DNA from 3 places in the Fulvimarina fulva genome. Region 1 is predicted to be linked to each of the others. Evidence: predicted binding sites of a transcription regulator. Region 1 holds the regulator's gene; each other region holds the start of a gene.
What was found. Region 1 encodes PhoB, which activates phosphate uptake and scavenging genes when phosphate is short. Its sites were predicted from a motif close to TGTCATNNANCTGTCAT; they were not measured.
Positions count from the first base shown of each region.

Region 2: the regulator PhoB is predicted to act here: its motif matches at 1,930-1,946, upstream of ABDX79_RS00015 (PhoX family protein).
Region 3: the regulator PhoB is predicted to act here: its motif matches at 5,311-5,327, upstream of ABDX79_RS08380 (YdcH family protein).

Region 1 covers NZ_JBDJAC010000006.1:220,450-231,001, forward strand. The annotation lists gene ABDX79_RS10755 (PstS family phosphate ABC transporter substrate-binding protein) at 1-341, shown strand, start outside; gene pstC (phosphate ABC transporter permease subunit PstC) at 632-2,122, shown strand; gene pstA (phosphate ABC transporter permease PstA) at 2,119-3,441, shown strand; gene pstB (phosphate ABC transporter ATP-binding protein PstB) at 3,523-4,275, shown strand; gene phoU (phosphate signaling complex protein PhoU) at 4,561-5,298, shown strand; gene phoB (phosphate regulon transcriptional regulator PhoB) at 5,295-6,032, shown strand; gene ABDX79_RS10785 (dihydrodipicolinate synthase family protein) at 6,190-7,083, shown strand; gene thiD (bifunctional hydroxymethylpyrimidine kinase/phosphomethylpyrimidine kinase) at 7,088-7,897, opposite strand; gene ABDX79_RS10795 (sensor domain-containing diguanylate cyclase) at 8,102-9,610, shown strand; gene ABDX79_RS10800 (glutathione S-transferase family protein) at 9,651-10,319, opposite strand; gene ptsN (PTS IIA-like nitrogen regulatory protein PtsN) at 10,316-10,552, opposite strand, start outside.
Region 2 covers NZ_JBDJAC010000001.1:2,151-12,702, forward strand. The annotation lists gene ABDX79_RS00010 (EAL domain-containing protein) at 1-1,742, opposite strand, end outside; gene ABDX79_RS00015 (PhoX family protein) at 2,073-4,166, shown strand; gene ABDX79_RS00020 (L,D-transpeptidase) at 4,311-5,075, opposite strand; gene ABDX79_RS00025 (LysR family transcriptional regulator) at 5,178-6,095, shown strand; gene ABDX79_RS00030 (diguanylate cyclase domain-containing protein) at 6,213-7,688, opposite strand; gene ABDX79_RS00035 (cryptochrome/photolyase family protein) at 8,027-9,562, shown strand; gene ABDX79_RS00040 (alpha/beta fold hydrolase) at 9,648-10,532, shown strand; gene ABDX79_RS00045 (DUF1499 domain-containing protein) at 10,529-10,552, opposite strand, start outside.
Region 3 covers NZ_JBDJAC010000004.1:280,603-291,154, reverse strand. The annotation lists gene ABDX79_RS08410 (AMP-binding protein) at 1-1,075, opposite strand, end outside; gene ABDX79_RS08405 (alpha/beta fold hydrolase) at 1,184-2,065, shown strand; gene ABDX79_RS08400 (ASCH domain-containing protein) at 2,163-2,576, opposite strand; gene ABDX79_RS08395 (sulfite exporter TauE/SafE family protein) at 2,853-3,611, shown strand; partial or broken gene ABDX79_RS08390 (fasciclin domain-containing protein) at 3,781-4,332, shown strand; gene ABDX79_RS08385 (fasciclin domain-containing protein) at 4,423-4,959, shown strand; gene ABDX79_RS08380 (YdcH family protein) at 5,071-5,247, opposite strand; gene ABDX79_RS08375 (YdcH family protein) at 5,479-5,682, shown strand; gene purE (5-(carboxyamino)imidazole ribonucleotide mutase) at 5,679-6,191, shown strand; gene ABDX79_RS08365 (5-(carboxyamino)imidazole ribonucleotide synthase) at 6,188-7,261, shown strand; gene ykgO (type B 50S ribosomal protein L36) at 7,435-7,560, shown strand; gene ABDX79_RS08355 (tetratricopeptide repeat protein) at 7,678-8,469, shown strand; gene ABDX79_RS08350 (NAD(P)/FAD-dependent oxidoreductase) at 8,588-9,877, opposite strand; gene ABDX79_RS08345 (DUF3096 domain-containing protein) at 9,881-10,042, opposite strand; gene ABDX79_RS08340 (secondary thiamine-phosphate synthase enzyme YjbQ) at 10,185-10,552, opposite strand, start outside.

The sequences.
Region 1 (10,552 bases):
TCGACGCCAACCCGCAGGCGGTTGGCGTGTTCGGTCTCGCATTCTTCGAGCAGAACCAGGACAAGCTGCAGGTCGCCACGGTCGACGGCGTCACCCCGTCGGCAGACACGATCGCCTCTGGCGAGTATCCGGTTTCGCGTCCCCTGTTCTTCTACGTGAAGCGCGCTCACCTCGGCGTCGTTCCGGGTCTTCAGGAATACGTTCAGTTCTTCCTGTCCGAGCAGATGACCGGCGAAGGTTCGCCGACCGTCGAATACGGTCTGGTTCCGCTTTCCGCTGACGAGCGTCAGACCCAGATGGACCAGTTCGAAAGCGGCGAGTCCGTTTCGGTCGCCGGCTAATCCGTCACGATTGTCTGGAGGTGCCGCGTTTTGCGGCGCCTCCGTTCTTTTTTCAAAGCCTGGCTGATGGATGTATGTCGCAGCGGGCTTTGAGGGTCGTGGGTCGGTGATCCGCTCGGGTCGATGGCCTGCGGTTTGGGCAGGGCGTGTCCGTTTTTGCAGCCCGAAGCGATGTCGTGACTGCATTCGAGATCGTCTTGTGCCCTCCGAAGATGCCGCGTTTATTCGGACGATCCTCATCGTGCTTGCCGTGAGCAGACTATCCGCAACGTTCTGAGAAAGCGGGCCTCGTGTCGACATCTGTCATAATCATTACCGTTCTCGTTATTGGCGCGATCGGTGCCTATTTTGCTTATCAGCGCGGCCGGCAGCTCAAGTCCGAGAGGGGCATGAGGCCGCATTCGCGTCCGATCTATCATGCGAGCTATGTGCTTTCCTGGGCGTGGGTGCCGTCGCTTCTCCTGCTCGCCACTTGGTTGATCGCCTCGCCGATCATCAATCAGATCCAGGTTCGCGGGGCTTTTCCGGAAGGTGCGGTCGCAGAAGCTGGGCTCACCGACGATCTCGCTTACGGGATCGTGACATCGATCGGCTCCGGCCTTCGCTCCCTGCCGAGCGATGAGCGAAGCCAGATCGACGCCAACACGCCCATTCAGGACGCAATTCCGCTGTTTCGCCAGTACGGTGTTCCGATCGCCTCGGCGAGCCAGGACTGGATGCTTCCGCTCGCGATCCAGAGCAATCGCTTCGAGACGATCAGCCGCTGGGCAATGACGGTCGTCGTCATTCTCATCGCGGCCGGCGGCGCGTTTTACGGATATCGCAATATTCGTACACGCCTCAGGGCCCGCAACAAGGTCGAGACGGTCGTCAACGTGAGCTTGGTCGTGGCATCGTCCATCGCCATCATGACGACCGTTGGCATCGTCTTTTCCATGCTGTTCGAAAGCGCGGACTTCTTCTCGCGCGTCGATCCATGGAGCTTCTTCTTCGGCACCACATGGGAGCCGCGGTTCAGCGCGGCCGGCTCCGGCGGCGCCGAGGGCCAGTTCGGCTTGATCCCGCTCCTTGCAGGCACCCTCTATATCGGGGCGGTCGCCATGCTGGTCGCCGTTCCGATCGGGCTCTTCGCGGCCATCTACATGGCCGAATATGCAAACAACAAGGTTCGGTCGGTCGCAAAGCCGCTGCTCGAAGTCCTCGCCGGTATCCCGACCATCGTCTACGGCTTCTTCGCCCTCGTCACGGTCGGCCCGTTCTTCCGCGATCTCTCCGCCCAGATTTCCGGTCTCCTGACCGGCGATTATTCAGCCTTCATTCAGGCGCAGAGTGTGCTGACGGCAGGCTGCGTCATGGGCATCATGCTGATCCCGTTCGTCTCTTCCCTGTCGGACGATATCATCACCTCCGTGCCGGGATCGCTGCGTGACGGCTCACTCGGGCTTGGGGCGACGCGCTCCGAGACCATCAAACGCGTGGTGCTGCCGGCGGCGCTGCCGGGCATCGTCTCGGCGCTCCTTCTCACCGCCTCGCGAGCGATCGGCGAGACGATGATCGTCGTCCTCGCGGCCGGTGTCGCTGCAAACCTGTCGCTCAATCCGTTCGAGGCGATGACCACCATCACGGTGAAGATCGTGCAGCAGCTGACGGGCGATCTCGAATTCACCTCTCCCCAGACGCTGGTGGCCTTCGCGCTCGGGATCACGCTCTTCGTGATTACGCTCTGCCTCAACGTCTACGCGCTTTACATCGTGCGGAAGTACAAGGAACAGTACGAATGACCGACGCGACCGCCAATGACACGCCCGCTCGCTCCGGGGCCGCTTCGGGCCGCCGCGACATCGGCATCAAGAAGCGCTACGCTGCGGAACGCCGCTTCAAGGCCTATGGAATCATCGCCATCGGCCTGGGCATCACCTTCCTCCTCATTCTTTTGTGGAGCGTGGTCTCCAAGGGCTATACGGCGTTCTGGCAGACCGAGATCCGGGTGCCGATCACCTTCTCCGAACAGGTTCTCGGCTCCCCGCAGGACGGCGCGCAGAATCAGACCAAGCTGATGATGGCGAACTATCCGCAGCTTGCCCGGGACGGCCTCATCAAGCTTCTCGATATCGATCCGGAGGACAAAAAGGCCGTGAGCGCGGCCAACGGCCTGATCTCCCAGGGCGTGCGGACCGAACTGCGCTCCATGGTGCTCAACAACCTGGCGATTATCGGCACGACCGAGGATGTCTGGCTCTACGCCAGCTCCGAACTCGATAGCGCGCTCAAGGGGTCCTACGACCTGTCGGTCGACGAAAGCCGCCGTCCCATCAGCGATCTTCAGCTCGAATATATCGAACGGCTGGAGCAGATGGGCGCCATCGAGCAGAACTTCAACTGGGGCCTGTTCACCAACGGCGCGTCCTCGCGCGCTGAAACGGCAGGCGTCGGTGTCGCCATCATTGGCTCCGCCTACATGATGCTGATCGTGTTGGTTCTCGCCCTCCCGATCGGGGTCGCGGCCTCGATCTACCTCGAGGAGTTCGCGCCGAAGAACAAGTTCACCGACCTCATCGAGGTGAACATCAACAATCTCGCGGCCGTGCCCTCGATCGTCTTCGGTATCCTGGGGCTTGCTGTCTTCATCAACTGGTTCGGCCTGCCGCGCTCGGCCGCGCTCGTCGGCGGACTGGTGCTGACGCTGATGACCCTGCCGACGATCATCATCGCGACCCGCGCGGCGCTTCGCGCCGTTCCGCCCTCGATCCGCTGGGCCGCCCTCGGCCTCGGTGCCTCGAAGACCCAGACCGTGTTCCAGCACGTTCTGCCGCTCGCGGCTCCCGGCATCCTGACCGGTACGATCATCGGCCTTGCCCAGGCCCTTGGCGAAACCGCGCCGCTGCTTCTCATCGGCATGGTTGCCTTCGTCGCAGACTATCCTGAAACGCCCCTCGACCCGGCGACTGCCCTCCCGGTGCAGATCTACATGTGGGCGAACGAAGCCGAACGCGCCTTCCAGGAGAGAACCTCCGGCGCGATCATGATATTACTGGGCTTCCTTGCCCTGATGAACCTGACGGCGATCTTCCTTCGCCGCCGTTTCGAACGCCGCTGGTAGGCTCAGAAAGGGACTAAGACCATGATGGATATGTCGAGAGCGACTTTCGAAAAAGGACCTGCCGTGTCGGAAGACAAGAAAATGAAGATGGTAACCAAGGACGTGACGGTCCATTACGGGCAGAAGCAGGCCCTGAATGGCATCTCGCTCGATATCAGGGAGCGCCAGGTCACGGCCCTGATCGGACCATCGGGCTGCGGCAAGTCTACCTATCTTCGCTGCCTCAACCGGATGAACGACACGATCGATATCGCCAAGGTCGGCGGGACGCTTCTGCTCGACGGAGAGGACATCTACGATCCCGATCTCGACGTGGTCGAGCTTCGCGCGCGGGTCGGAATGGTGTTCCAGAAGCCGAACCCCTTCCCCAAGTCGATCTGGGAGAATGTCGCCTACGGTCCGAAGATTCACGGACTGGCCAAGAACAAGGACGAACTCGAGGAGATCGTCCATACGAGCCTCAAGCGCGCCGGCCTCTACAAGGAAGTGAAGGATCGTCTCGACGAACCCGGCACCGGGCTTTCAGGCGGCCAGCAGCAGCGCCTCTGCATTGCCCGTGCGATCGCGGTCTCGCCGGAGGTGATCCTCATGGACGAGCCGTGCTCGGCGCTCGATCCGATCGCGACCGCGACGGTCGAGGAGCTGATCGACGAGCTCAAGCAGAACTACACGATCGTCATCGTCACCCACTCCATGCAGCAGGCGGCGCGCGTCAGCCAGGTGACGGCGATGTTCCATCTCGGTGATCTGGCGGAATTCGGCGATACGGAGAAGATGTTCTCCAATCCCGATGACAAGCGCACCCAGGACTACATCACCGGTCGCTTCGGCTGATCGAGCCGCTGCTTGGCGGGTCCTGCACGTGCCGGGCCTGCCAAAGCAGGATGGCGAAACGTGTCATGACGTTTCGGATCACATCATGCGGCGGAACAAAGGCTAAGGGCGAAGTGCCGATCCCGGCGGATCGCATTCGCTCTCATACCGTATCCGGCCGATCAAGCCGGGGACGGTATCGAAGCCCCAAGCGGCGCGTGAGCGTCTTCAAATCCGTCATCGCGAAGCGATCAAACGGATTTCGTATCATGGGGCCAAACGCCCAATCTTTTGAGGGAGGTCAAGATGGCTTCGCATATCGTAACGTCCTACGAGGACGAGCTGAAATTCATCGTCCGCCGCATATCCGAGATGGGCGGGCAGGCCGAGCGGATGCTCGAACAGGCCGTCTCGGCCCTCGTGCGCGGCGATACCGCGCTCGCCCAGTCGGTCATCGCCGACGACGTGATCCTCGATGCGGCGCAGCGCGAGGTCGACGAGAGGGCGATCATGACCATCGCCAAGCGCCAGCCCATGGCGATCGACCTGCGCGAGATTGTCGGTGCGATCCGCATCTCGAACGATCTCGAACGCATCGGCGACCTCGCCAAGAATATCGCCAAGCGCGTACTCGCCGTTCACCACCACGCCCAGCCGAACCAGCTCGTGCGCGGCATCGAGCATCTGTCGGAGCTTGCGGTGGATCAGCTGAAGGATGTGCTCGACGCCTATGGAGAGCGCGACCACGAACGCGCCATCACGGTGCGTGACAACGACGAAGAGATCGACGCCGTCTATACCTCGATCTTCCGCGAACTCCTGACCTATATGATGGAAGATCCGCGCAACATCACCGCCTGCACCCATCTGCTCTTCAGCGCGAAAAACATCGAGCGCATCGGCGATCACGCAACCAACATTGCCGAGACGATTTTCTACATCAAGACGGGCGAAGAGATGGACGTGAACCGTCCGAAGGGAGACCGGTCGGCGACCGTGACCCAGAAAAGCATCGAGGAAGCTGTGGAAGGTGCAGCGGGATGAGCCTGCGTGTAACCGTCGTCGAAGACGAGGAGGCCCTTGGCGTTCTCCTGCGCTACAACCTCGAGGCCGAAGGCTACGACGTCGAGGTCATCGCGCGCGGCGACGAGGCGGATCTGCGCCTCAAGGAGGAAGCGCCCGACCTTCTGGTCCTCGACTGGATGCTGCCGGGCCTTTCCGGCGTCGAGATCTGCCGTCGGTTGCGCCAGCGCCCCGAGACGGCACAGCTGCCCGTCATCATGCTGACGGCGCGCGGCGAGGAGAGCGAGCGCGTTCAGGGGCTTTCGGTCGGCGCGGACGACTATATCGTCAAGCCCTTTTCCATGCGCGAGTTCACCGCGCGTGTGAAGGCGATGATGCGCCGCGCAAGCCCCGAAAAAGTGGCGAGCGTCCTGTCCGCGGGCGATCTCGAACTCGACCGTACGTCCCACCGGGTGCGCCGTTCGGGCCGCGAGCTGAAGCTTGGGCCGACCGAATTCAAGCTGCTCGAATTCTTCATGCAGTCGCCCGGCCGTGTCTTCACCCGCGAGCAGCTGCTCGACGGGGTCTGGGGCCGAGACATCTATGTCGACGAGCGAACCGTCGACGTTCATGTCGGCCGCTTGCGAAAGGCGATCAACCGGGCGCGTGACCGCGACCCGATCCGGACCGTGCGCGGAGCGGGCTATGCGCTCGACGAGCAGTTTCTCGCCAGCAAAGCCGCGCCATCGCGCGCGAGACTGAAGGAGGCAGGGTAGCGCGCTCGTTCGGCGCGCCCTGTCTCCCCGTTCATCACCAAAGGTCATAGGCCAATCGCCAAACGTCATGCCTGGCGGATTGCCTTGCATGCTATCGCCTGATTGCAGGGCGAGCGTCGGCGCGCGGCTTTCCCCTTGTTCCGATGGAGTTCGCCGAATGACCGTTGCCTCACCGTTTCACGGGCTGTCCGCCTTTCCGATCACACCGGCGGATCGCGAGGGCCGTGTCGATACGGAACTCCTCGGACATCTCGTCGAGCGTATCTGCCGCGCGGGCGCCGACTCCATCGGCCTTCTCGGCAGCACCGGCACCTATGCCTATCTGAGCCGCGCCGAGCGCCGCCGGGCGGTTCGTGCGGCCGCCGAATGTGTGAACGGCCGTCTGCCGCTCATCGTCGGCGTCGGTGCGCTGAGAACCGACGAAGCCCAGGCCCTTGCGCGCGATGCGGAGGAAGCGGGCGCGGATGCCCTGCTGATGGCGCCGGTCTCCTACACGCCGCTGACCGAGGAAGAGGTCTACCAGCACTTTCGCACTGTCGTGGGTTCGACGGCCCTCGACCTCTGCATCTACGACAATCCGAGCACCACCCGTTTTGCCTTCAGCCACGGTCTTCTCGAACGCCTTTCGAAGGTCGATCGGATCGTCGCGGTGAAACGGCCACCACCGTCCGACGGTGATTTCGGCGGCGAGATCGCCAAATTGCGGTCGCGGACGGGATTGGCGATCGGCTACAGCGCGGACTGGACGATGGCGCCGGCCCTTCTTGCCGGCGCCGATGGGTTTTACTCCGTCATCGCGGGCATGATGCCGGATCTGGCCGTGCGCCTTGCGGCAGCGGCACGTTCGGGCCGGGCATCGGAAGCTCAATGGCTCGACGGGGCATTCTCCGGGCTCTGGGAGGCTTTCAAAGCCTATGGCAGTCTGCGCGTCATGTATGCGCTGCTCGATAGTCTCGATCTCGGCAAAGCAGAACTTCCACGTCCGCTGCTTCCCCTCGGTTTTGCCGAACGCAGGCGGATCGAGACCGCGCTCGAAGCGCTGCTCGTGTGATCGGTCAGGCGGTGCCGATCCCCAAGCCGTGAAAATGATGCACAGGCCCCTGGCCTTCGCCGACCGATAGCGTGTCCGCGCCGGCAATGGCTGCCCCGATATAGGCTTTCGCCCGCTGGGCCGCTTCGATCGGGGAAAGCCTGAAGCCGAGCCCTGTCGCGAGAGCCGAGGATAGCGTGCAGCCGGTGCCGTGGGTGTTCCGCGTCTCGGTACGCGGCGCGCTCAGTTCGAGCGCCCCATTCGCGGTGACGAAAAGGTCGGTCGCATCCGTATCGCCGGCCAGATGCCCGCCCTTCATCATCACAGCCTTGCAGCCAAGGGCAAGAAGCGCCTCGCCCTGGGCGCGCATGCTTTCGATGTCGTCCGCAGGCTCCTGGCTGAGAAGATCGCCCGCTTCGGGAAGGTTCGGCGTCAGGATTGCCGCGCGCGGCAGAAGCAGTTCGCGCAGCGCCGCGACCGCCTCTTCGGCGAGCAGCCTGTCGCCGCCTTTCGCAACCATCACCGGATCGAGAACGACCGGCGCATCGATCGTCTTAAGGAGGCCGGCAACGGTGCGCACCGTCTCCGGATCACCGAGCATGCCGATCTTGATGGCATCGATGCGGATATCGTCGCGGATCGCCTCGATCTGCGCCCTGATCATGTCGGGCGGGACGATCGTGAAACCGCGAACACCCTTGGTGTTTTGCGCGGTGAGGGCGGTGATCGCCGCCATCGCGTAGCCGCCATTGGCCGAGATCGCCTTGATATCCGCCTGGATGCCCGCGCCGCCGGAGGGGTCCGAGCCTGCGATAGAGAGAATGTTGGGGATCATCGGAGCCGCTCTTTCGTAACTGAAGTTTTGATTCTCACCAGATCGTGTGCAAATCTGCCGAAAATTCCGTCAGCAACCATCTTAAGTGCAAGTCCCTGATAAGAAGTATGGCAGAAGATGTACGCGGGGTGTGGCGCGATTTTCGATCGCGTCCTTTTCTGTGCTGACTAGGAGGTTGAGCGCCGGGATGCGAGGGGATGATCGATGAGCAAGACTTCGCTTGGAGAAACCGTGTTCGCGGATGACATCGAGTGGGCCCTGAAAGGGGAGGCGAGCGATATCGCCGGTGCGGTCTTCGATCTTGTGCCTGTTCCGCTGTGGCTGCAAGACTTCAGCGGTGTCAAAGATGTCCTCGATCGTTGCCGGCGTGAAGGCGTCGTGTCGCTGAGCGACCACCTGAAAAAACATCCCGAGGTGTCACAGGAAGCAGCTGGCTCGATCCGTCTCGTCGCCGTCAACGGCAAGACACTCGAAGTCTTCGAGGCGGATGACCTTCAGCACCTGCAGGCCAATCTCTCGACCGTTTTCTCGGGCGACATGTTCAAGACGCATATCACCGAGCTGATCCAGCTCTGGGATGGACACGGAGGCTTCGAGAGCCAGGGCGTCAACTATACGTTGAGCGGCCGGCGGCTGGACGTGCAGGTGAAGGGTCGCATCGTACCCGGCTACGATGGCGACTGGAGCCGCGTGCTCGTCTCGACCGAGGACGTGACCGAGCGCGAGGTCGCTCTGCGGCAGCTCGAACGGAGCGAGAGCTTTGCGCGCGGGCTCTTCGAACATTCGCCGATTTCGCTCTGGGTCGAGGACTTCAGCGGCATCAGGGAGCTGATCGACGATGTCCGTCAGCGCGGCGTTGAGGATTTTCGCACCTTTCTCGACGTGCATCCCGAGTTCATCGATCGCTGCCTCAGCGAGATCCACGTGCTGGACGTGAACCGGCACACCATCAAGATGTTCGCTGCCGAGGACAAGAGCGTTCTCCTCTCGCGATTGGCGGACGTCTTTCGCGACGACATGCGTCCGCATTTCAAGGAGCAGCTCATCGAATTGTGGAACGGCGTGCTGTTCCAGTCCCGTGAGGTCGTGAACTATACGCTCGAAGGGGAGACACTTCATCTTCACATGCAGTTCTCTGTGTTTCCGGGCCATGAAGACGACTGGTCTCTCGTCCAGGTGGCGCTGACCGATATCACCGCGCGAAAGAAGGCAGAGACCTATCTCGAATATCTTGGCAAGCATGACATTCTCACCAAGCTGCACAATCGCTCCTTCTTCGACGACGAGCTGAACAGGCTGGAACGCCGCCGCGTAGCGCCCGTCACGGTGATCGTTGCCGACCTGAACGGCCTCAAGAACATCAACGACACTCTTGGTCACGCGGCGGGCGATTCGCTTCTGCGCCGGGCGGGCGAAGTGCTGCGGGAGACGGTGAAGCCTCCGTATCAGGTATCGCGTGTCGGCGGGGACGAGTTCATCATTTTGATGCCGGCGGCCGGAGAGCCGGAGGGCCGCCATCTGATCGCCGAAATCGAGGAACTGGTCGACATCAACAACCAGTTTTATAGCGGATCGACGCTTTCCTTCTCGATGGGGCTCGCGACGGCCCGTGACGGAGAACGGCTGGAAGAAGCGACCCAGCGCGCCGACGACGCGATGTATGAGGCAAAACGCGCGTTCTATTCAGACCCCTCGAAGGAGCGGCGGCGCTGACCGGCGTCGTTTGCTGAACTTCGCTTCGAATTCCGTTTGATCAGGCGTACTCGTAGGGGCCGCCGCGCTTCAGGGCCTGGCGATAGGCGGGGCGCTCGTGGATGCGCGTGAGGAAGTCGCGGAGTTTCGGCCGGTCCTCGTAACCGAAGCGCTTGCCGGCGGCCTCGACGGGGAAGCTCATCATGATATCGGCGACGCTGATGCCCGGGCCAGCGAACCAGCCGCTTGTCCCGATGGCGCTCTCCCAGTGATCGAGATGCCTGCGGATTTCCGGTGCGACGAGGGATTTGTCCACCTGCTCCAGCGCCATCGACAGCATGGATTTGACAAAAAACGGCGCGCGCTTGGGGATCATGTTCAAGACGAGCATGAGGAAGAGCGGTGGCATGGCCGAGCCTTCCGCATAATGTAGGAAGTGCCTGGCCTGCCAGAAATCCGCCGTGTTCTCGGGCGGCATCATGCCGTGATCCGGCTTCAAGGACAGGATATATTCGATAATCGCACCGGTTTCCGCGATCGTCCGGCCCTGATGCGTGATGACCGGCGATTTTCCGAGGGGATGGATCGCGCGCAATTCCTTCGGCGCTCGCATGTCGCTGTCGCGCTGGTAATGTTTGACGTCGTAGTCGAGCCCCAGCTCTTCAAGCAGCCAGAGCACGCGCTGGGAGCGGGAATTGTTGAGGTGATGGACGGTCAGCTTCTCGGTCATGCGGCGTTCTGTGTCGTCGAGCGCATCATGGTCGCGTAGATCGAGCCGGCGTCCTGGAACCCGCGAATGGTGGATACCGTCTCCGGATCGCGCAGCAGGCGCGCGACCTTGGACAGGGCCTTCAAATGATCGGCGCCGGAATTTTCCGGCGCGAGCAGAAGGAAGACGAGATCGACTGGCTCTTCGTCAAGCGCATCGAAATCGACCGGCTTCTGCAGCCGGGCGAAAACGCC
Region 2 (10,552 bases), on a different contig from region 1:
TCATCGGCACGAAGCGTCGTTTCGGACGAGGTGCCATCGGACGCTTCGAGCCACTCGCCGAGACGGTCGAGCCCGTTGGTTTGCGCGAGCTGTTCCACCGTCCGCCCGGACAGGGCTTCGGAATTGGCGCCAAACAGCGCCTCGGCGGCGGGATTGACGCGGCGAACGCGCCCCTCGTGGAACAGCAGGATCGTCTCGGCGGTGATCTCGCCGAGGGCTGCGAACCGTTCGGCCTCGTGGCGGTTGCGGGCCGTTTCGGAGAGCTTGCGGCGTTCAGATTCCGACTTCTGAAGCCGGTCCATGAGGGCGTTGAGGCGGCGGGCGAGATCCTCCGAATCGTCGCCGGCCTGAACCGGGACGCGGAGCGCTTTGTCCGACACCGACCGGGTGAGGGAATCGAGCGCGAATTCGAGATTGCCGGTGCCGAGGCGCACGCCATGCTCGCTTTCGTTGAGACCGAGCGCCTCGTCGGCCGCAGAGACGCGAACCCGCATGAGACCGTCGACGAGCAGGATGAGGATGAGCCCGCAGCCGAAGGCCCAGACGAAGTTGAGGCCGACGCCGGCGGCCTGGATGTAAAACTGGTCGAGGCGCGATCCGGCCGGAAGCAAGGCTTCGGGAGCGACGAAAACGAGCCCGATCGTTCCAACGACACCCGCCACACCGTGGGCGCCCACGGCCCCCACGGCATCGTCGAGCTGGAAGTGCTTTTCGATCGTGCGGTTGGCAAGATTTGCAGCCGAGCCGCCCAGCGCACCAAGGAGGAGGGCTCCGTCCGGCCCGACGAGGTGACAGCCGGCGGTGATCGCGACGAGACCGCCGATCATGCCGTTGATCGCGCGGTCGGGCCTGAGTGCGCCGCGCCACCAGGCGGTGCCGTAGCTGACGACGCCGCCGGCTGCTCCGGCAAGGATCGTGTTGAGAATGATGCCCGGCACTTCCGGCGATGCCGCGAGGGTGGAGCCGCCGTTGAAACCGATCCAGCCGACAAAGAGTATGAGCGCGCCGGCGGAGGACAGCACCGTGCTGTGGCACCCGAAGCGAACCGGACAGTCTCCCTCGAAGCGGCCGGCGCGCGCACCGAGAACGATGATCGAGGCCAGCGCCATCCAGCCGCCGGTGGCATGAACGACGGTCGAGCCGGCGAAGTCCACGAAGCCTGCATTGGCGAGGAAGGCGCCGGGGGAGTCTCCGAGGGCCGCACCCCAGGCCCAATGGGCAAAGACCGGATAGATGACGCCGGCAAGAATGACGCAGAGAAGGATATAGGCGCGCAGGCCCATGCGCTCCGCGACGGCGCCGGAGATGATCGTCGCCGCGGTGCCGCAGAACATCACCTGGAAGATGAAGAAAGCGATGTCTTTCGGCGCAATGGCGTTGAGGAAGATGAGGCCCTTGTCCCAGCCGACATAGCCGTTGGGATAGGACATGCCGAAGGCCAGCATATAGCCGATGCCCGCGAAGGCCATGGTCGCAAAGGCGATGTCGAGAAGGTTCTTCTGTGCGACGCTGACGGCGTTCTTGGTGCGCACGGAGCCAGCTTCGATCATCATGAAGCCGGTCTGCATGAAGAGGACGAGCGATGCCGCAATGAGGACCCAAGTGGTGTCGAGAGCGGTGGCCAGACCGATGAGGCGCGCGTCGACGCCTCCGCCCGCGATCTCTCCGGCCTGGGCATGGGCTGTATCGGCAATGAAGACCAGCGCGACCGATGGGGCGAGAACCGGGACGGCGTTTCGCATCGAATGCTCCTCGTAACAGATGCAAATTATTTCGATACCTTCAAGTTTTCGTAAATTGCCGCGAAAGTTCGCTCTGCCTCCTGAAAGGCAGATTGCTCGTGGTGCCTGCAATGCAATCGCTCTGCGAGATGGAGCGCCGAACGGGATCCGCGAATCCGGGGTTCGGCGGGTGCGGCGCAGCATTTTCCGTCATCCACCTGTCATGAGAGGTTTATAACGGTTCCAGACAGGCCGAGGCGCCGACCGCCCGTGCGGAAAGGGCCGCATGGCGCGATGTGTGTTTCGCCGCGCCCAGCCTGCAGATTTCTTCCACCATAAGGGGCCACCTCAATGAACGAGCACGTGACACCGAAAGCCAATTTCAAGACAAGCCAGCTGGAAGAGGCCGACGGACCGGGCCTCAACCCGACGTCCAACGCGACCATGGGCGAGATTATCGCCAAGCGCTTCTCCCGCCGCTCCTTCCTGCAAGGCTCCATGGCCGCGACGGCGATTGCGGCGACCGTTTCTCCGATGGCTCTGATGGCCGCGGACGAAGCCCATGCCCAGACGAAGGCGATGCCGTTCTCCTTCGACGAAGTCACGGCTGGCGTCGACGCCGATCATCATGTGGCGAACGGCTATGACGCGGACGTTCTTCTGCGTTGGGGCGACAAGATCTTCGCCGATGCGCCGGAATTCGATCCGAAGAACCAGACGCCGGAAGCCCAGGAAAAGCAGTTCGGCTACAATAACGACTTCGTCGGCTATATTCCGATCGACGGTTCGTCCGAGCACGGCTATCTCGTGGTCAATCACGAATATACGAACGAACATTTGATGTTCCCCGGCATCGTGACGGTAAAGGGTGGCGCGCAGGCGGCAGCCGCAGGCGACGTCGCACCGGACGATGAAACGGCCGGGGCGAGCGAACCGACCTCGACAGAGGCCGCGTTGACGCCTCCGGAACCTGCAGAACTCGTCGTCGCGCCGGCCGACCAAAAGCGTGTCGACATCGAAATGGCCGCCCATGGCGGCACGATCATCGAGATCCGCAAGGAAAACGGCAAGTGGCAGCCGGTCCTCGATGGTGCGAACAACCGTCGTATCACGTCGAAGACGGAGATGGAGCTGAGCGGCCCAGCCGCCGGCAGCGACCGCCTTAAGACCAACGCAGACTCGACCGGCACCAAGGTGTTCGGCACGCTCAACAACTGTGCTGGCGGCGTCACGCCCTGGAACACCTACATCATGGCCGAGGAGAACTTCCACGGCTACTTCATCGGCGAACTGCCTGAGGGTCATCGCGAGGCCGAGAACTACAAGCGCTACGGCGTTCCGGATGGCTCCTACGAATGGGGCAACTTTCACGACCGGTTCGACATTTCCAAGGAGCCGAACGAGCCTAACCGCTTCGGCTGGGTGGTCGAGGTCGACGTCGAGAACCCAAACTCCACGCCGAAGAAGCGCACGGCTCTCGGTCGCTTCAAGCATGAAGGCGCAGAAAGCATCGTCGCGCCGGACGGCCGTGTCGTCTTCTATCTCGGCGATGACGAACGTTTCGACTATGTCTACAAGTTCGTGACCGCCGGCAAATACAACCCGGACGATCGCGCCGCCAATATGGACCTTCTCGACGACGGCACGCTCTATGTCGCCAAGTTCGATGAAGACGGCGGCGTCGAATGGATGCCGCTGACGTTCGGCGAAGGCCCGCTGACGGCCGAAAACGGCTTCGAAAGCCAGGCCGACGTTCTCATTGAAACGCGCAAGGCCGCCGATCTGCTCGGCGCAACGCCGATGGATCGTCCCGAGGATATCGAGCCGAACGGTTCGAACGGCCGCGTTTACGTCATGCTGACGAACAACACGAAGCGTGAAGAGGCGAACGCCGCCAATCCGCGCCTCGACAACGCGTTCGGCCACATCGTCGAAATCGCCGAAGAGGGCGGGGACTTCGCGGCGACCAAGGGAACCTGGGAAATTCTCGTCAAGTGCGGTGATCCTTCCATCGCGGATGTGGGGGCCACCTTCTCGACCGAGACGACGGATAACGGCTGGTTCGGCATGCCCGATAACTGCGCCGTCGATAGCGACGGTCGGCTCTGGATCTCGACTGACGGCAACTCGGCGGACAAGACCGGTCGCACGGATGGCCTCTGGGCCATGGAGACCGAGGGCGAAGGCCGGGGCACCTCGAAGCTCTTCTACCGCGTGCCAGTGGGCGCCGAGATGTGCGGACCGCGCCCCACGCCGGATCTCGCGACCTTCTTCGTCGCCGTCCAGCATCCGGGCGATGGCGGCGAGGAATGGGAAGGCTTCGGCCGTCCGTCCTATTACGAAGATCCCTCGACCCGCTGGCCCGACTTCAAGGACGACATGCCGGTTCGTCCGTCCGTTGTCGCGATCACCAAGCAGGGTGGCGGCAAGATCGCCTCGTCCTGATCCGGACCATCCGAGCGTGAATGAAGGGCGCGCTCCGAGGCAGGAGCGTGCCCTTTCACTTGGCGGGTCGGCGAAGCGTGATGGCGTGCCTGCCCGATCGGTATCGACTGACTGCGGGGCCTTCGCGTGATGCGGGAGCCGGGATCAGAGTGACGCGATCCGATCGTTCATCGCGGACTGATGAACGACGATGCGGGCGTGATGGGGTACGCGTTCGTAAAGATCGATGACATCCTGATTGACGAGGCGGACGCAGCCCGATGAATTCGCGCCGCCGATCGTCCACCATTCCGGGGTGCCGTGAAGGCGGTAGAGCGTGTCCTTGCCGTTCTTGAAAATGTAGAGCGCGCGGGCCCCGAGCGGATTGTCTATGCCGGGCGCCATGCCGCCGTTCTCGACGGAATAGATTTCCAGCGAGGGTTTACGGTCGATCATTTCCCGCGGCGGTTTCCAGCGCGGCCAATGCTGTCGCCAATGGATGATGCCTTCGCCGCCCCATTCAAAGCCGGCCCTTCCGATGCCGACGCCGTAGCGCATCGCCATGCCGTCCGCTTCCACGAGGTACAGATATCGGTTCGGCGTATCGACGACGACGGTGCCTTCGGGCTCTCCGGTCGGGTTCGCAACGCGCTGGCGATAAAAGCGCGGCTCCATCTTCCAGTAGGGGATCGCGGGGAGCTTGTGACCATCATCGACCAGCGCCGCGTATCGGGCGTCGAGTTCGTCGGTGCGAAGGGCTGTTTCGAGCGGATCGACGGGCGAGCCACGGGCGGCATTGCCGGCGGATTGCGGTGCGGCTGCGACAGGTGCCGCGATCTGCCGGCCGGGTGTCGTGCAGCCCGCAAGCCCTGCGGCGGCCCCGGTCAACAGGAATGACCGGCGCGAAATGAGGGAGCGGATGGTCGTCATGGATCGCCTCTGTGCCGTCACCTTTTGGATGCGACTTGAGAAGAGCACTCGCTCGCATTATGAGCAACGGCAATCGGGGTATGGTATCCATAACCATCAGGAATGATGATGGATGTAACATCGGCACTCAGGGCTTTTACGCGGACGATCGAGCGCGGGTCGATGACCGGCGCGGCGGAGGATCTCGGCGTGAGCCAGCCGGCCATCTCGAAGCATCTGGCCAATCTGGAACGCCATGTTCAGGCCCGGTTGCTGGAGCGCTCGCCGCGCCATGTCCGCGCGACAGCTGCCGGCCAGGCGCTTTACGAGGCGACAAGGCACGGGCTGGCGGCGATCGATGCGGCGATGGAAGGCATTCGCGTCGAAACCGGGGCGATCGAGGGGTCGTTGCGCATTCACGCTCAAAATTGCATCGGTGGGAAGGTTATCCATCCGATCGTGATGGCGTTTCAGCGTGATCATCCGCAGGTCTCGGTCGATCTCGTGCTCGAGAACCGGGCGATCGATCTCGTCTACGACAATTTCGATATGGCGATCCGCTATTCACGACCTGTGAATCAGGACGTCGTGATCCGCAAGCTGGGGACGGTCGAGCGCGTGTTGGTGGCGAGCCCCGCCTTTCTCGACCGGTTTGGCGGGATCGAACGGCCCGAACAGCTTGCGACGATGCAACTCGTGACCACGGCGCAGGTGATTTCCTCGCGCAAGACCCTGACGCTGATGCGGGACGGCGTTCAGCACGAGATCCCGGTGACACCGTTCATTCATACGAACGATGCGAATGTGATCCTGAACACGCTGCTCGAAGGTCATGCCTGCGGGCCGATCCAGACGCTGTTCGCGCGCGAGGCGCTGATGGACGGGCGTCTGGTGCGAATCCTGCCGGACTTCTCCGTGAAATCTGCGGAGATGGTGCTGGCCTATCCCTCGGTGCGCTTCATGCGGCCGGTGGTGCGTGCCTTTGCCGACCGACTGGTACAAGAGTTGAAGTTGGTGGAGGGTGTCGCCTGGCGCCGATGATGTAGAGCCGCACGCAGTATTTCGGCACCACCTGATGCCGGACGCCTGCCTTCAGGGGATGGTTCGCTCGAAGCAACAGGACCGCACTTTCTCGCCCCATGCTGGTGTCGCCGGCCTTCAGCCCGTCATCGAAGTCGGAGAGGTCGAATGGGTCTGAGCCTCACGCTGCTCCGCGAAGCGATCACGTTCGCGCCGGAGCATTTCCAAGACGATATCGGCGTAGAAGATCACCTGACGCTTACCTCGCGTCTTGCCGTGACGCAGCGCCTCGTCGGCTTTCTTCAAGAGAATATCGGGAGTGTCGCCGTCTTGCGGTGCAAGGGAAATTCCGATGGTTGCGCCGACGCAGACAGTGTCCGCACCGCCAAGGGAGATGGGCCTTTCGACAGACTCGATGATCGATTGTCCGATCGCCGCGATCTTTATCGGATCGAATTTGCTTTTCAGAAGGAGAATGAACTCGTCTCCTCCCAAGCGCACGGCGACTTCATTCTCGGCGGCAAAGGTGGAAAGCCGTGCGCCGATCTCTTTCAGCACATCATCTCCGACCTGATGGCCATGAACATCATTGATCTGTTTGAACCCGTCGAGATCGAGATAGAGAAGACAGAGGGTGTCGTCGGACGTGTTTTTCCCGCTCAGATCCGACGGCTCGAAGAAGTCATTGAGGAGGGCTCGGTTTCCAAGACCCGTTAGGCTGTCATGGGTCGCCCGATACTGGCTGACGCGGAGCCTATGAGCACTGGCCTTGGCGGTTTTTGCGAAATAGCGCATCAGGACAATGAAGACGGTGAACAGCACCGCCCAGATCGGTATGGCAGTTTTCAGCAATGTCGTCCCCGGCGTCGCGCCATCCCAGGTCAGGTGCCCGAGCGTCTTTCCATTTGCGAGGATCAAAGGGATCGACGTGCCGTTTCGCACGTCGTTGTCGAGGCTTTCGCTTCGCATGCGCAGGTCGGGGAGAAGATAGGTTTGTCCGATTTCGCTCAAGGTCGACGCATCCAGCGTCTGAGCGAAGATCAGAAGATAATAGTCTTTTCGGGGCTCTGGAAGTTCCGCAGTTGGCGTAATCGGCGCGATGGCGGTGACGACGGGCGCGCCATTGTCGGAAAGGAGCGCTGAAGCCGTTTTTTCTGAATCGCCGCTTCGGTATTTTGAGATGAGGTCGTCGACCCCGCCCTTGAGGATCGTCCGTAGATCGGCATCCGTGCGCACACCCCCGACATTGGCATAAATCGTTTCTCTGTCCGGAGTGATGATTGCCGAAACATTGAAATGATTGTTCTCGAAGACCCAATGGCCGATATTCTCATCGGCCCAGGCGTAATCCCTTTCGACCACAAACTTTTGAAACACGTCCTCCCAGGTTGAATAGTCCCAGGCGAGGTCTTCGATTTGCTTCCCACGAACGGTGAGCGCCGAGCTGGCGAGTTGCGCCTCGCGCTTTTGAGCACTTGTTGTCTGATACTGGCTCAAGAGAAGGATCGTGACAAAAAAGACGCCGAGAAGCATGAACATCAGCGCACCGATGCGCGAGAGGGCATCGTTGATGCTCTGCTCAGGATTTCTGGTGCGTGGCGAGTTCTTGGTCATGACTCGCGTTGTAGGAGAATTTCTTGAAGAATTCGTAGGCGAGCATCCTTGCTGATGTTGCGGTTTTCGCCCGATTTTCACCGGTGAGCCGTGGCTGCGCGCCGCAGTTGATGCCGTCCACTTTCCGGCCAACTCATCCGTGAAAGATGCGTAAGGGACGGCATATGGGACGATACCTGATCTACGGTGGCAATAGTGGGACCCGTTCGGCCATCGCGAGGCGGCTTACCAAGGCTGACTACGATCTGGCTCTTGCGGGCCGCAACGAAGCGGTGCCGAAACATATCGGTGGCGATGGTAAAGGCACTTCCAACGGCGTCCTGGGGGATTGATCCGATATGACAACCCTGCGTTTCGTTCTCGGCGATCAGCTGAGCCGCGATCTTTCGTCCCTCAAGGATATGAAAGGCGGCGATATCGTCTTCATGTGCGAGGTGGCGGACGAGGCGAATTACGTGCGCCATCACCAGCGCAAGATCGCCTTTCTGTTCTCGGCCATGCGGCACTTCGCGGACGACCTCAGGGATCGCGATGTGACGGTGGACTACATCACGCTCGACGATGACGAGAACACTGGCTCGTTCACGGATGAGCTGAAACGGGCGGTGAAGCGTCATGAGCCGGATCGCGTCGTCGTGACCGAGCCGGGGGAATGGCGCGTTCTTGAGATGATGAAGGACTGGCGGGAAGAGCTTGGCTGCGAGGTCGAGATCCGGCCCGACGACCGGTTTATCTGCGACCACGAGACTTTCGATGCCTGGGCCGAAGGCAACAAGGAGTTGCGGCAGGAGTATTTCTACCGCGAAATGCGCAAGTCCACCGGCTACCTGATGGAGGGCGACGAACCGGCCGGCGGCAAGTGGAATTACGACCACTCCAACCGGGAGCCCCTGAAGGAACGGATCACCGCGCCGGAGCGGCCGACCTACAGCGTGGATGAGACGACCGAGGCGGTGCTCGATCTTGTGGCGAGGCGCTTCGGCAATCACTTCGGGACGCTCGAAAATTTCGACTATCCGGTCACGCGCCGACAGGCCTTGCATTATCTGCGCTGGTTTCTGGACGAGGCGCTGCCCGATTTCGGCACCTATCAGGACGCGATGCGTGAGGGCGCGCCGCTCTTGTTCCACTCCCATCTTTCAGCCCTGATCAATTGCGGCCTGCTCGACCCGCGCGAGGTCTGCGATCGGGCCGAAGACGCCTATCGGGAGGGACACGCCCCCATCAATGCCGTGGAGGGATTTATCCGCCAGATCATCGGCTGGCGCGAGTTCATTCGCGGTGTCTACTGGAACCAGATGCCGGACTATGCCTCGTCCAACAAGCTGAACGCCCAGCGCAAGCTGCCGGATTTCTTCTGGACCGGCGAGACCGAGCTGAACTGTCTAAAGCAGTCGTTCAAGGAGGTGCGTGAGAGCGCCTACAACCATCATATCCAGCGGCTGATGGTGATCGGCAATTTCTGCCTGCTCTGCGGCTTCGATCCGCGCGAGGTGCAGGAATGGTATCTCGTGGTCTATCACGACGCCTATGAGTGGGTGGAAATGCCGAATGTGGTCGGCATGATCCTTTACGCCGATGGCGGGCTCTTTGCGTCCAAGCCTTATGCCGCTTCGTCGAACTATATCGACAAGATGAGCGATTATTGCGGCAACTGCACCTATTCACCGAACAAGAAGGTGGGCGAGGGGGCGTGCCCCTTCAACGTGCTTTATTGGGACTTCATCGCCCGCAACAAGGAGCGGCTGAAGGGCAATCCGCGCCTCAACCGCACCTATGCGACGCTCGACCGGATGAACGAGGAAAAGCTGAAGCAGTCACGCAAGGAAGCACGCGAGTTTCTCGACGGGTTGGTCGCGACGGGCGATTACTGAGGCGGGAGAGACGAGCGTCGCGCGCTTTCCTGTTGCGGCCAGCCGTCTAGCTTCTTCGGCACAGACCGGTTCGGGAGCCAATTGAATGTTCGAGAATTTCGAAACGCGCATGATCGAGGGCGAGGGTGCCGAGATTTTCGTGCGAACGGCCGGCAAGGGGCCACCGCTTCTGCTGCTGCACGGCTATCCGCAGACCGGGGCGATGTGGCATGGACTGGCCCCGCGTCTGGCAGAGGACTTCGCGGTCGTCGTACCCGATCTTCGCGGCTATGGCCGGTCGTCCGCGCCGGCGAACGATGCAGAGAACCACGCCTATTCCAAGCGCATGATGGGCCTGGATATGCTGGCCGTGATGCGGGCCTTCGGGCACGAGACATTCATGATTGCCGGCCATGATCGCGGCGGACGGGTCGGCTACCGAATGGCGCTCGATCACCCGGACGCAGTGACGAAACTCTCCGTTCTCGACATCGTGCCGGTGGCGGAGGTCTGGGAGCGGATGGATGCGGCGGCCGCCCTCAAGACCTATCATTGGCCGTTCTTCGCCCAGCCGCATCCGATGCCAGAGACGCTGATTGGCGCCGATCCGGTCTATTTTCTCGAGCACACGATGGCGAGCTGGACGAAGGCGAAGGATCTGTCGGCTTTCGCTGGTGCGGCAATGGACGAATACCGTGATAACTTTCGTCGTCCGGCCGCTATCGAAGCCTCCTGCAACGACTACCGCGCTGGTGCGACGATCGATTGGCGGCTCGACCGGGAAAATCGGGAGGCGGGACGCAGGATCGCATGCCCGACGCAGGCCCTTTGGGGTGCTTCCGGCATCCCGGCAGGCGGCGCCGATCTCGTGGAGATCTGGCGCCACTGGTGCGAGATAGTCGAGGGCGAGCCGGTCGATGCCGGCCATTTCATCGTGGAGGAAGCGCCGGAGGAGACCTATGCGGCGCTCTCGCGATTCCTGCGAGGTTAACTCGCCGGCAGGGCTTTCGG
Region 3 (10,552 bases), on a different contig from region 1:
CTTCGCAGATCGAGTTGCCGGTCAACTCTTCCCACATTTCGGCGGTCTTCTTCTGAACCGCCATGCCGCCGCCGACGGACAGAAGGAGCGGCGACCAGTCGACGGACTTGGCATCCTTGTGCCGGGCGATCGCGCCGAAAAGCGTATTGACACCCGGGAAGGTATGGAAGGTCTTGCCCTTCAACGCCTTCAACAAGGCCGGCAGATCGCGCGGGTTGGGTATCAAGATATTGCTGCCGCCCATGCGCATGCACAGCATCATGTTCACGGTAAATCCGAAGATGTGGTAGAGCGGCAGCGCACAGACCATGGTCACCGTATCGCCGGGCTTGATCTGGGTGAGCGCCGGCTTGAACCAGAGTTCGACCTGAAGCACGTTCGAGATGATGTTGCCGTGGGTCAGCGCCGCGCCCTTGGAAACGCCGGTCGTGCCTCCGGTATACTGAAGAACCGCGACGTCATCGATCTTTCCGGGCATCGGCTTGAATGTCGCCGCCCCGCCCTTTTTCAGCGCATCTATGAAGGAAATCGCATCCGGTAGATCGTAGTCCGGCACCATCTTCTTGATCTTCCGGACGACGAGATTGGTGACGAAGCGCTTCACGGTCGATTGCAGATCGCCGATCGTGGTCACGATGACATGCTCCAGCGGCGTCTGCGCCTTACAGGTCTCAACGGTCTTCGCCATATTTTCAAGAACGACGATCGCTCTCGCACCGGCGTCCTTCAGCTGATGCGTCAACTCCTTCGGGGTATAAAGCGGGTTCGTGTTCACGACGGTCAGCCCCGCCCGGAGCGCGCCGGCGACAGCGACAGGATAGGCGAACACGTTCGGCATCATCAACGCGATTCGATCCCCCTTCTTCAGGCCGATCGACTGGAGATAAGCCGCGAAATGGCGGGACTTCTCGTCGAGTTCGGAGAAGTTCATCTCCGACCCCATCAGGCTGTAGGCGGTGACATCGCCATGCTTCTTGAAAGCCTCGTCCAGAAGATCGGCGAGGGACTCGTAGCTGTGCGGCGGCAGTTCGCGAGGCACACCCTCTTGATAATGCTGGAGCCAAGGCGCGTTCATGATGTTTCCTCTTGTGTTTTTGCGCAGCCTAGCTGACCCACAACCGGAAACAAGCAGCTATCGCTTTCAAAGCGATGGAAAAGGCTGAAAATGTCGGGAGACCATTCGATGACCGGTGAAGACGCAAAACCAGACGATGGGCGGATCGTCACCTACGAACGGGACAGGCTGACCCTCGCAATGCGGGTGTTCGAAGGAGCGGAGACCGCTGTTCGGCCGATCGCCTGTCTGCCGGGCCTGACCCGCAACAGCCGCGACTTCACCGCGTTCGCCCATGCAATCCGCGATCTCGATCCGGAGAGAACGGTGATCGCTTTCGATTATCGCGGGCGCGGACTGTCCGACGCCGCAGCCCAAGCCGAGGCTTACAACGCCGCAGAGGAAGCCAAGGATGTCCTCGCAGGTCTTGATCATCTCGGCGTGAAATCGGCCGATTTCATCGGCACGTCGCGTGGTGTCATCGTAACGCATCTGATCGCGGCGACGGCGCCGGACAGAATCGGCCGGGTCGTCTTTAACGATGCCGGACCGCGCATCGAGGTGGACGGCCTCATCACCATCCGCGACTATCTTCAGGCCGCAAAGGCCTATGAGAGCCTCGACCAAGCCGCCGACGCGATCGAGGCGCTGTTCGGCCCGACCTTTCCGGCGCTGGGACGGCCCGATTTCGAGCGTCAGGCGCGCGCGACAGTCGTGGAGCGGGACGGTGTCTTCGTCTCCGACTATGATCCGAAGCTGTTGAGAACGCTCGATGCGCTGGAAGCGGGCAAACCGCTCCCGGAATTCTGGGAGCTGTTCGACCTCCTGAAGGACAAACCGCTTCTCGTGTTGCGGGGCGAGAATTCGGACATTCTGACAGGAACGACGGCCGACGAAATGGTCGCACGGCATCCCGATTGCCGGCTTCATCTTGTCGAGGGCCAGGGCCATCCTCCTTTCCTCGAAACGGCTGGCCTGCCCCGGCTGATCTTCGATTTTCTGACGGTGTAGAAAGGCGTCGAGCTTCATCACTCTCGCGCATGGAGAACGGGACCGTTAATTCTTCAAAATATCGCGAGCAATTGCTCATCTCTAAGGGAGCGTTTGTTCAGCTCAGATTTTCAATAAGAATGAACCGCTCCCACAGGATTTGCATATCTGGAGAAAACCCGCCATTGCGCTCGAGGTAGCGACGATGCCCCGTGCGCCATTCGTCAAGGCTTTCATTCTCGCCTTCGGCAAGAGCCATAGGCTCCGTCACCTCGGAGAATCGGCACTGGATCAATTCAGTTGTCTCGATCACCAAGGCAGGAGCCCCGTCCCAATCCAAAGCAATGTCCCGTCGCCCAATGGCAGGCATTGGTTCCCCGATTTGAATATCTCGAAGCGCGCTACAGGTTGCCGTCTTCCTCCCGGAACGTACCAACGACAGAAGATGCATGCACAGGCTGCGACTGTCGCCGAACTTAAAGGTCTGAGCGGTAGAATAGCGTTCCCTTATCGCATCGATCTCGTCAGACATCAGCGTCAACCCACTTTACGCAGTTTTCGACATCGGAACGGTGCATGAAAATATCCGTGTATGGCAAGCTTGGCCGGAAGAAAAGCGGGCATCACCCTTCACTCTGCACTTACGTTCAGCTCTGGATCGCAAGCACGTGTCGAGATACCCGGCACTACGGCAGCCGATTGAATATTTTTCGTGTCTTCTGACGCGAGAACCATCTTCTTCTCGCCTCGCCCTTCAGCCGGATCGGTGATAGCGCGGCGATCGATCCATCTCGTTCCGCCGGCCCTCATGATCACAGATCCCTGGTTCTACTGTGCCGCTATTCCAGCGGTCTTTCTCATCGGACTGTCGAAAGGCGGGTTCGGCGGCACGCTGGCGCTGATCGGCGTGCCTTTGATGGCGCTCGCCATCGCGCCCGCAGCTGCCGCCGGCATCCTTCTGCCCATCCTGCTCTTGATGGACGTGATCGCGCTCTATGCCTGGCGCGGCAATGTCTCCAAATCCGTGCTCGTTCACCTGCTGCCCGCCTCGATCATCGGAATCGCCATCGGCTACCTCACCTCGGCCTATGCGCCGCCCGGTGCGATCCGCATCGTGATCGGGCTTTTGTCGCTGTGGTTCGTCGCCAACTGGTGGTTCCGCACCCGCCATATGATCGAACGCGCACGGGAGAGCCGGGGCCGCGCCTGGTTTTGGGGCATGGGCGCGGGCTATGGCAGCTTCGTCGCCCACGCCGGCGGCCCGCTGTTTCAGGTCTATGTCGTCCCGCTACGTCTGGCACCGACGGTTTATGCGGGAACGGCCGTCGTCTTCTTTGCCGTCGCCAATGCGGTGAAACTGATCCCCTATTATGCGCTCGGCCAGTTCTCCCACGAAAACGTCCTGACCTCGCTGGTCCTTCTTCCCCTAGCCCCGGTCGCGACGCTTTTCGGCGTCTGGCTGGTCAAGCGGATCGAGCCGGAGCTGTTCTACCGGATCGTCTATGGCCTTCTGGTGCCGGTCGGGCTGAAGCTTGTCTATGACGGGGTCAGCGCCGTTCTGACGTAACGGACCGGCTTTTCTGTCTGATCGGCTTGCGTTGTTGTCCGACGATCGTCCGGTTCACCGTTTCGTTATAGGTGTCACAAGACTTTCACACATCCGCGAGGACCACGCCTTCGTAAATTCGCTACCGGGCATCGAAAAGCGAGTGCCCAGAGGTTTACGGGAGGCAATAATGAAACTCATGATGACGACAGCCATTCTGGCCGCCGCGCTCAGCCTGAGCGCCGCGCCGATCGCATATGCCCAGGCCAATCCGATGGTCGGCGGAGCGGAAATGCCCGCGAGCCGCAATATCATCGAAAACGCGGTCAACTCGGCCGACCATACGACCCTTGTCGCCGCAGTGAAGGCAGCAGGTCTCGTCGATACCCTGTCCAGCGAAGGCCCGTTCACCGTCTTCGCCCCCACCAATGCCGCTTTCGACAAACTTCCCGACGGCACGGTCGAGAACCTCCTGAAGCCGGAAAACAAGGATCAACTCGCCAAGATCCTCACCTGCCACGTCGTCGCAGCAAACGCGATGGCGAGCGACATTCAGGGCATGGTGAGCGACGACGGCGGCGCCCATCCGGTGAAAACCGTCGGCGGTTGCACGTTCACGGCCAAGGTCGAAAACGGCGAGGTCAAGATCGAGGACGGTCAGGGGAATGTCGCGACGGTGACGATACCCGACGTGAAGCAGTCCAACGGCGTCATCCACGTCATCGACACCGTGCTTCTGCCAGCAGACGACAGCGGCAAACAGGCCTCGGATAGCTCGTCTTCCTCCGCTTCCGAAGGCGGAGACCAGATGGCAAACTCGAGCGACAGCGCCATGTCGAGCGGCTCGAATGCAGACGGCGCCATGTCCTCGAACATGAAAGGCGGTGATAATCCGATGGTCGGCGGCGCGCCCATGTATGCCGATAAGAACCTCGTCGAGAATGCGGTCAATTCGAAGGATCACACGACGCTGGTGGCCGCGGTGAAAGCAGCCGGTCTCGTCGAGACGCTATCCGGCGAAGGCCCGTTTACGGTGTTCGCGCCGGTCAATGCGGCCTTCGACAAGTTGCCCGCCGGCACGGTCGATACGCTTCTGAAGCCGGAAAACAAGGATCAGCTGACGAAGGTTCTGACGGCCCATGTGGTGCCCGGCAAGATGTCCGAAGCGGACCTTCGGCAGAACATCGAGAGCAATGGCGGCAAGTACAACATGGAGACGGCGAGCGGCGACGCGCTGACTGCCATGATCAAGAACGGCGATGTCTGGATCTTCGATGAGTCCGGTACGGCCGGGAAAGTGACGATTGCCGACGTCAATCAGTCGAATGGGGTCATCCAGGTCGTCGATACGGTTCTTGTCCCGAAATAGCTAACCCGGTTTTCGGCCCAAAGGACGTCAAAGGAAAAGGCCGCGGACGATGCCGCGGCCTTTCCTCGTTTCAATTCAAGTAATCCGGCTCCTCCCGGACCTTGCGCGGTCTTACTGCAACCCGCCGCGCAGCCGCTCGATCTGATCCTTCAACTGAAGTTTCCTGAGCTTCATTTCCTTGATTTCCGCATCGCTTTTCGAGGGTTGGGTCGTCATCGCGGCGACCAACTCGTTGTCGAGCACCGAGTGGCGCTGTTCAAGCTTCGCGATATGGTTTTCCAAGGACATCAGAATCTCCTTCCGTTGGGAGCCCGGCAGGCCAGAACCCATCCGGGCAGAACAGTTAAAGCGTGTCACAAAACCGTCTTGCTGTCGAACGGTTCCGTCGCTGTTCCTTTGCAAACGGTTTCGCGCCCGCTATCGATAATGTCGGGGTTTTGCTAAACAGCCGCCAGATTTGACGCGAACACGTTTTCGCGAACGATTCGCGTTTGCGCCAAAGAACGAGAAGGGGACGCGATGGCGGACCAGGAACAGGCTTTGCTGCGGATGCAGACCGCAAAGCTTCGCCAGGAGCATGCCGATTTCGATGCCGCGATCGAGGCGATGGAAGCCTTTGGCTGCGACAAGTTGCGGATCCAGCGCATGAAGAAGAAAAAGCTCCTCATCAAGGACCGCCTTCAGGAACTCGAAGACCAGATCATACCGGACATTATCGCATGACCGACCGGATCTTTTCGCCGCGCGTCGCCATCATCATGGGCAGCCAGTCCGACTGGCCCATCATGAAGAACGCCGCCGATACGCTGACCGAGCTCGAAATCCCCTTCGAGGCGAAGATCGTCTCGGCCCATCGCACGCCCGACCGGCTCTATGAGTTCGCGAAAGGCGCGAAAGCGAATGGCTATCATGTGGTGATCGCAGGCGCAGGCGGCGCCGCCCACCTGCCCGGCATGACGGCCTCCATGACCCCCCTTCCCGTCTTCGGCGTACCGATCGAGTCGAAGGCCCTGAGGGGTCAGGACAGCCTGCTTTCCATCGTGCAGATGCCGGCGGGCATTCCGGTGGGCACACTCGCGATCGGTCGCGCCGGCGCGGTCAATGCGGCGCTGATGGCGGCAAGCGTCCTCGCGCTCGGCGACGACGGAATCGCATCCCGGCTCGATGCCTATCGCAAAGCCCAGAGCGAGCGCGTCACGGAACAGCCCGTCGACGAGGAGCCCGTGCGATGAGCGCGCTGCCTCCCGGTTCAACCATCGGTATTCTTGGCGGCGGCCAGCTTGGCCGGATGCTTGCCATGGCCGCAGCGCGCCTCGGATATCGCACGCTGGTGCTCGATCCGAACAAGGAATCGCCGGCCTTCCAGGTGGCGAACGAGACGATCGTCGCGGCCTATGACGATCTTCGCGCACTTGCCCAGCTGACCAGTCATTCCGATGTCGTCACCTACGAGTTCGAGAACGTGCCCGTCGGCCCGGCCCGGCAGGCGATCGTCGAAGCCGATCTCTTTCCACCGCCCGAGGCGCTGGAGGTCGCGCAGGACCGCGTGGTGGAGAAGGCCTTCCTCAACGGGATCGGCGTTGAAACGGCGCCCTGGCGCGCGATCGACAGTGTGGAAGAACTCGGCCACGCGCTGATCGACATCGGCACCGACTGCATCCTGAAGACCCGTCGCTTCGGGTATGACGGCAAGGGGCAGGCCAGCATCCGCAAGGAAGGGCCGGTCGCCGACGCCTATGAGAGCCTCGGCTCGAAACCGTCGATTCTCGAAGGCAAGGTGCCCTTCGCATACGAGGCCTCGCTGATCGCGGCACGGGGCAAGGATGGAAGCGTCGCCTGTTACGATCCGGCCGACAACGAGCACGGTCTCGGCATCCTGAGGCGCTCTACCGTTCCGGGCCGGGTCACGCCGCTCGTGGCCGAGCGGATGGTGGAGACTGGCCGGACCATTCTCGAAAAGCTCAATTATGTAGGCGTCATCGGCGTCGAATTCTTCGTGCGCGCCGACGGAACCATCCTCGTCAACGAGCTCGCGCCTCGGGTCCACAATTCGGGGCACTGGACGGAAGCGGCCTGCGCGATCTCGCAGTTCGAGCAGCATATTCGCGCCATTACCGGTCTCACGCTCGGTGATCCGATGCGGCACTCCGATTGCGTGATGGAAAACCTGATCGGCGACGAGATCAGGCGGATTGAGACGCTCGCCGGAGAAAGCGATGTCGTTCTGCACCATTACGGCAAGATCGATGTCAGGCCCGGACGGAAGATGGGGCACTTCACGCGGCTCAAGAGACTGTCGTGAAGATGTCATCCATTGCCGCCGGAATACACCGGCGGCGTTGACATTCCGGCTGACGCTGGATAAATCGCTGTCAACACATCTGAATGGACGAACGCGTCTAACGGCGCGTTTTTTGTTTGCGCGACGGCAAGCGAATTCGATCCCGTCGCTAAAGAGACGACCGGGAGACCGCTATGAAGATCAAGAACTCGCTGAAGGCCCTCAAATCCCGCCACCGCGAAAACCGCATGGTGCGCCGCAAGGGCCGTATCTACATCATCAACAAGCAGAACCCGCGCTTCAAGGCTCGTCAGGGCTGATATGCGCGTGTTGAAAATCGGCTGAGGCGCATCGTCAATCGGTGCGTCTCACGGTATTTTCAGTTTGACGGCTTTCATGAGGTCGATAGTCTCGGGCTCATGAAAGCCGTTTTTCGTTTGCCCTCGATTCTCCTTCTCACGACCGCGCTCGGCCTTACGCCGACGACGGGTGGTGCCCAGGAGACCCGTAATCCGTCGATCATCAATCCCGACGACGGTGCACCCGGCGCGATGCCTGAGGTGCCACTTCCGCCGGGGTCCGGTGAAGAAGGCCCCATGGTGAGGCCGGCCCCCGATGCCGAGCCGGACGTGCCACCCGAAGCGTTTGGCGTTCCTCTCGACGATGAGGAGGATGGAACGGCCGATTTGCCACCCGGAAACGCGGACGGCGCCGCATCGACAGATCTCGCCGAACCGGCCGAACAGCAGCCCGAAACGCTGGATACGCTCTTTGCCGACCTGAAACGGATCAGCGACGAGGACGAGGCCAAGCGCACCGCCCGCAAGATCCAGCGGCGCTGGCAGGACAGCGGCAGTGCGACGATCGATCTCCTGATGCGCCGCGCGACCCAGGCCATGGGGCACAAGCAGAACGACGCCGTCCTCGATCTGCTGGATCAGGTTCTGGTTCTGGAGCCCGATTACGTTGAGGCCTGGAACCGGCGCGCGACGGCGCATTTTGCCAGCGGCGACTACGGCAAGTCGATCTCCGATATCGAGCAGACCCTTGCCCGCGAACCGCGCCACTGGGGCGCGCTGATGGGCCTCGCGCTTATTCTCGAACGCACCGACGAGAACGAGAAGGCGCTCGAAGTCTACGGCGAGGTGCTCGACGTTTATCCGGCTCTCAAATCGGCGCAGGATGCCGTGGGCCGGCTTTCCGAAAAGCTCACGGGCCCCTCGATTTAAGACGGGATGCGGTATCATACGAAATCCGTTTGATCGCTACGCGATAACGGATCTGCAAACGCTCACCCGCCGTCTGGGGCTTCGATACGGTACCCGGCTTGATCAAACGGATATCGTATCAGCCATGCAGTTTGAGCGCAGGCCCCTTGGTCGGCGAGATTGAATCGGCGAAGATCGCGACCGTTCCCTTCAGATAACCCAGCACGGACCACTGGTGCCGGCGCTGGATCGAATCATAGGCCGCGCGTGCGAACTGGCCGTGGACGAGGATATCGTTCTTGGACCGGAACAGACTGATACTTCCCACGGAGCCGCCACTGGCGAGTGACAGAAGGCGTCCCTTATCGTCATATTTGAAGTCGTTCGGCGTTCCGCCAGCGATCGCCCTGGGAAGAGCGCTGGCGAGATAGGTGGCCTGCTGGCTCGCGCACTGGGCCGTCGGCGGCAAGGGCGCGGCATCGGGCTCCGACTTGAAGCTTGCCGCATCGCCAAGGGCATAGACGCGATCGTCGACCGTGGTTCTCAATTTGCCGTCGACGGAAATTCGCCCTTTCTTGTCCATCTCGAAATCGCAGAGACCGGCGAGACACGGATTGCCCACGAGGCCGGCGGCCCAGACCGTGATATCGGTCGGCCAGCGTTCGCCATCGGCGGCGACAACTGCGTTCTTTTCGACGGCCGCGATCTTGGCGTTGGTTTTCGTCTTGATATCGAGTTTATCCAGACGTTCCAGCACGGCCTTGCGCAGTTCGTCCGACGCTCCCGGCATGATTTCGGGGGCTGCCTCCAGAATGGAGATATCGAGAAGCGGCGGATCGCTTTCCAGCACAGCCTTGTTGATGAAGCCGCGTTCGGCCACCCTGAGATGAGCTGCAAGTTCGGTGCCGGTTGCCCCGGAGCCGACGATCGAAATCCGGGCCGGTTCGCGATTTTCGCGGGCACGCAGGATCGCGGCGATGAACAGATCGCGGAAATCGTCGGCATCGGACTTTTCGTCAAGCCGCACGGCATGTTCGGCAACGCCGTCCGTGCCGAAATCCGGCGTTACACCGCCCAATGCGATGACGAGACGGTCATATTCGATATTGCGAGCGGGCCCTTGGATCGAGCCGTGCTGGCTGCTGACGCCGGCGAGGTGAACCGTTCGTGCCTGCCGGTTGATCGAGAGAACCTTTCCCTGTTCGAAGGTGAAGCCGCGCATCGCGGCAAGCATGTAGAAGCTCATCTCCGAAAGCGTCGAATCCACCGTGCCAGCGGCAAATTCGTGAAGGCGCGGCTTCCAGACATGAGCGCCATTCATATCGACCAGCGTGACCGAGAGCCCCTCCTTCCCGGTCAGATGGCAGGCAAGTTCAAGCCCGCCGGCTCCCCCTCCAAGGACGACGACCCGTTCCTGACCCGTGCTCATAGATCAATTGCCCGCGGTGATCTGGTTGATCAGATCTGGAAACAGCCCGGTGAGCCCAACAAAGATCAGATAAAGGGCGACGATGTAGCTGAGGAGCCTGGGCATGATCAGGATCAGCACACCCGCGATCAATGCAACGACAGGCTGAAGCGTGATGATTTCCATGGGGATAGTCCTTCGGTGGATTGGTTGAAGTTAGTTTTAGCGCGTTCCGCACCAAAATCTCGTCGCTGACCTGATGCTTCTGGTGATGATCAGCGGCGTTGACGGAGCGATGCCCGTCAGGATCGGGGCGGTACCAGAACCGTCAGCCGCCGCGGATTTCGCCGGCGAAATGGACGACGATCTCCCGGCGATGCGGCCGCGCCCGGTGCTCGACCAGATAGACCCCCTGCCAGGTGCCGAGCATCATCCGGCCCTTCGAGACCGGAACGGCCAGATGGGTGCCCGTCAGCATGGTCTTGATATGGGCCGGCATGTCGTCCGGCCCCTCGATGGTGTGGACGTAGTCTTCGTCCTGCGGAGCCAGCCGATCGAGCGCATTCAGAAGATCATGACGCACATCGGGATCGGCATTTTCCTGGATCGTCAGTGAAGCGGAGGTGTGCCGGATAAAAAGCGTGACAAGTCCGTCGCCCGCCCCGGCGGCGTTCAGACGCTTCGCGATCTCCGCCG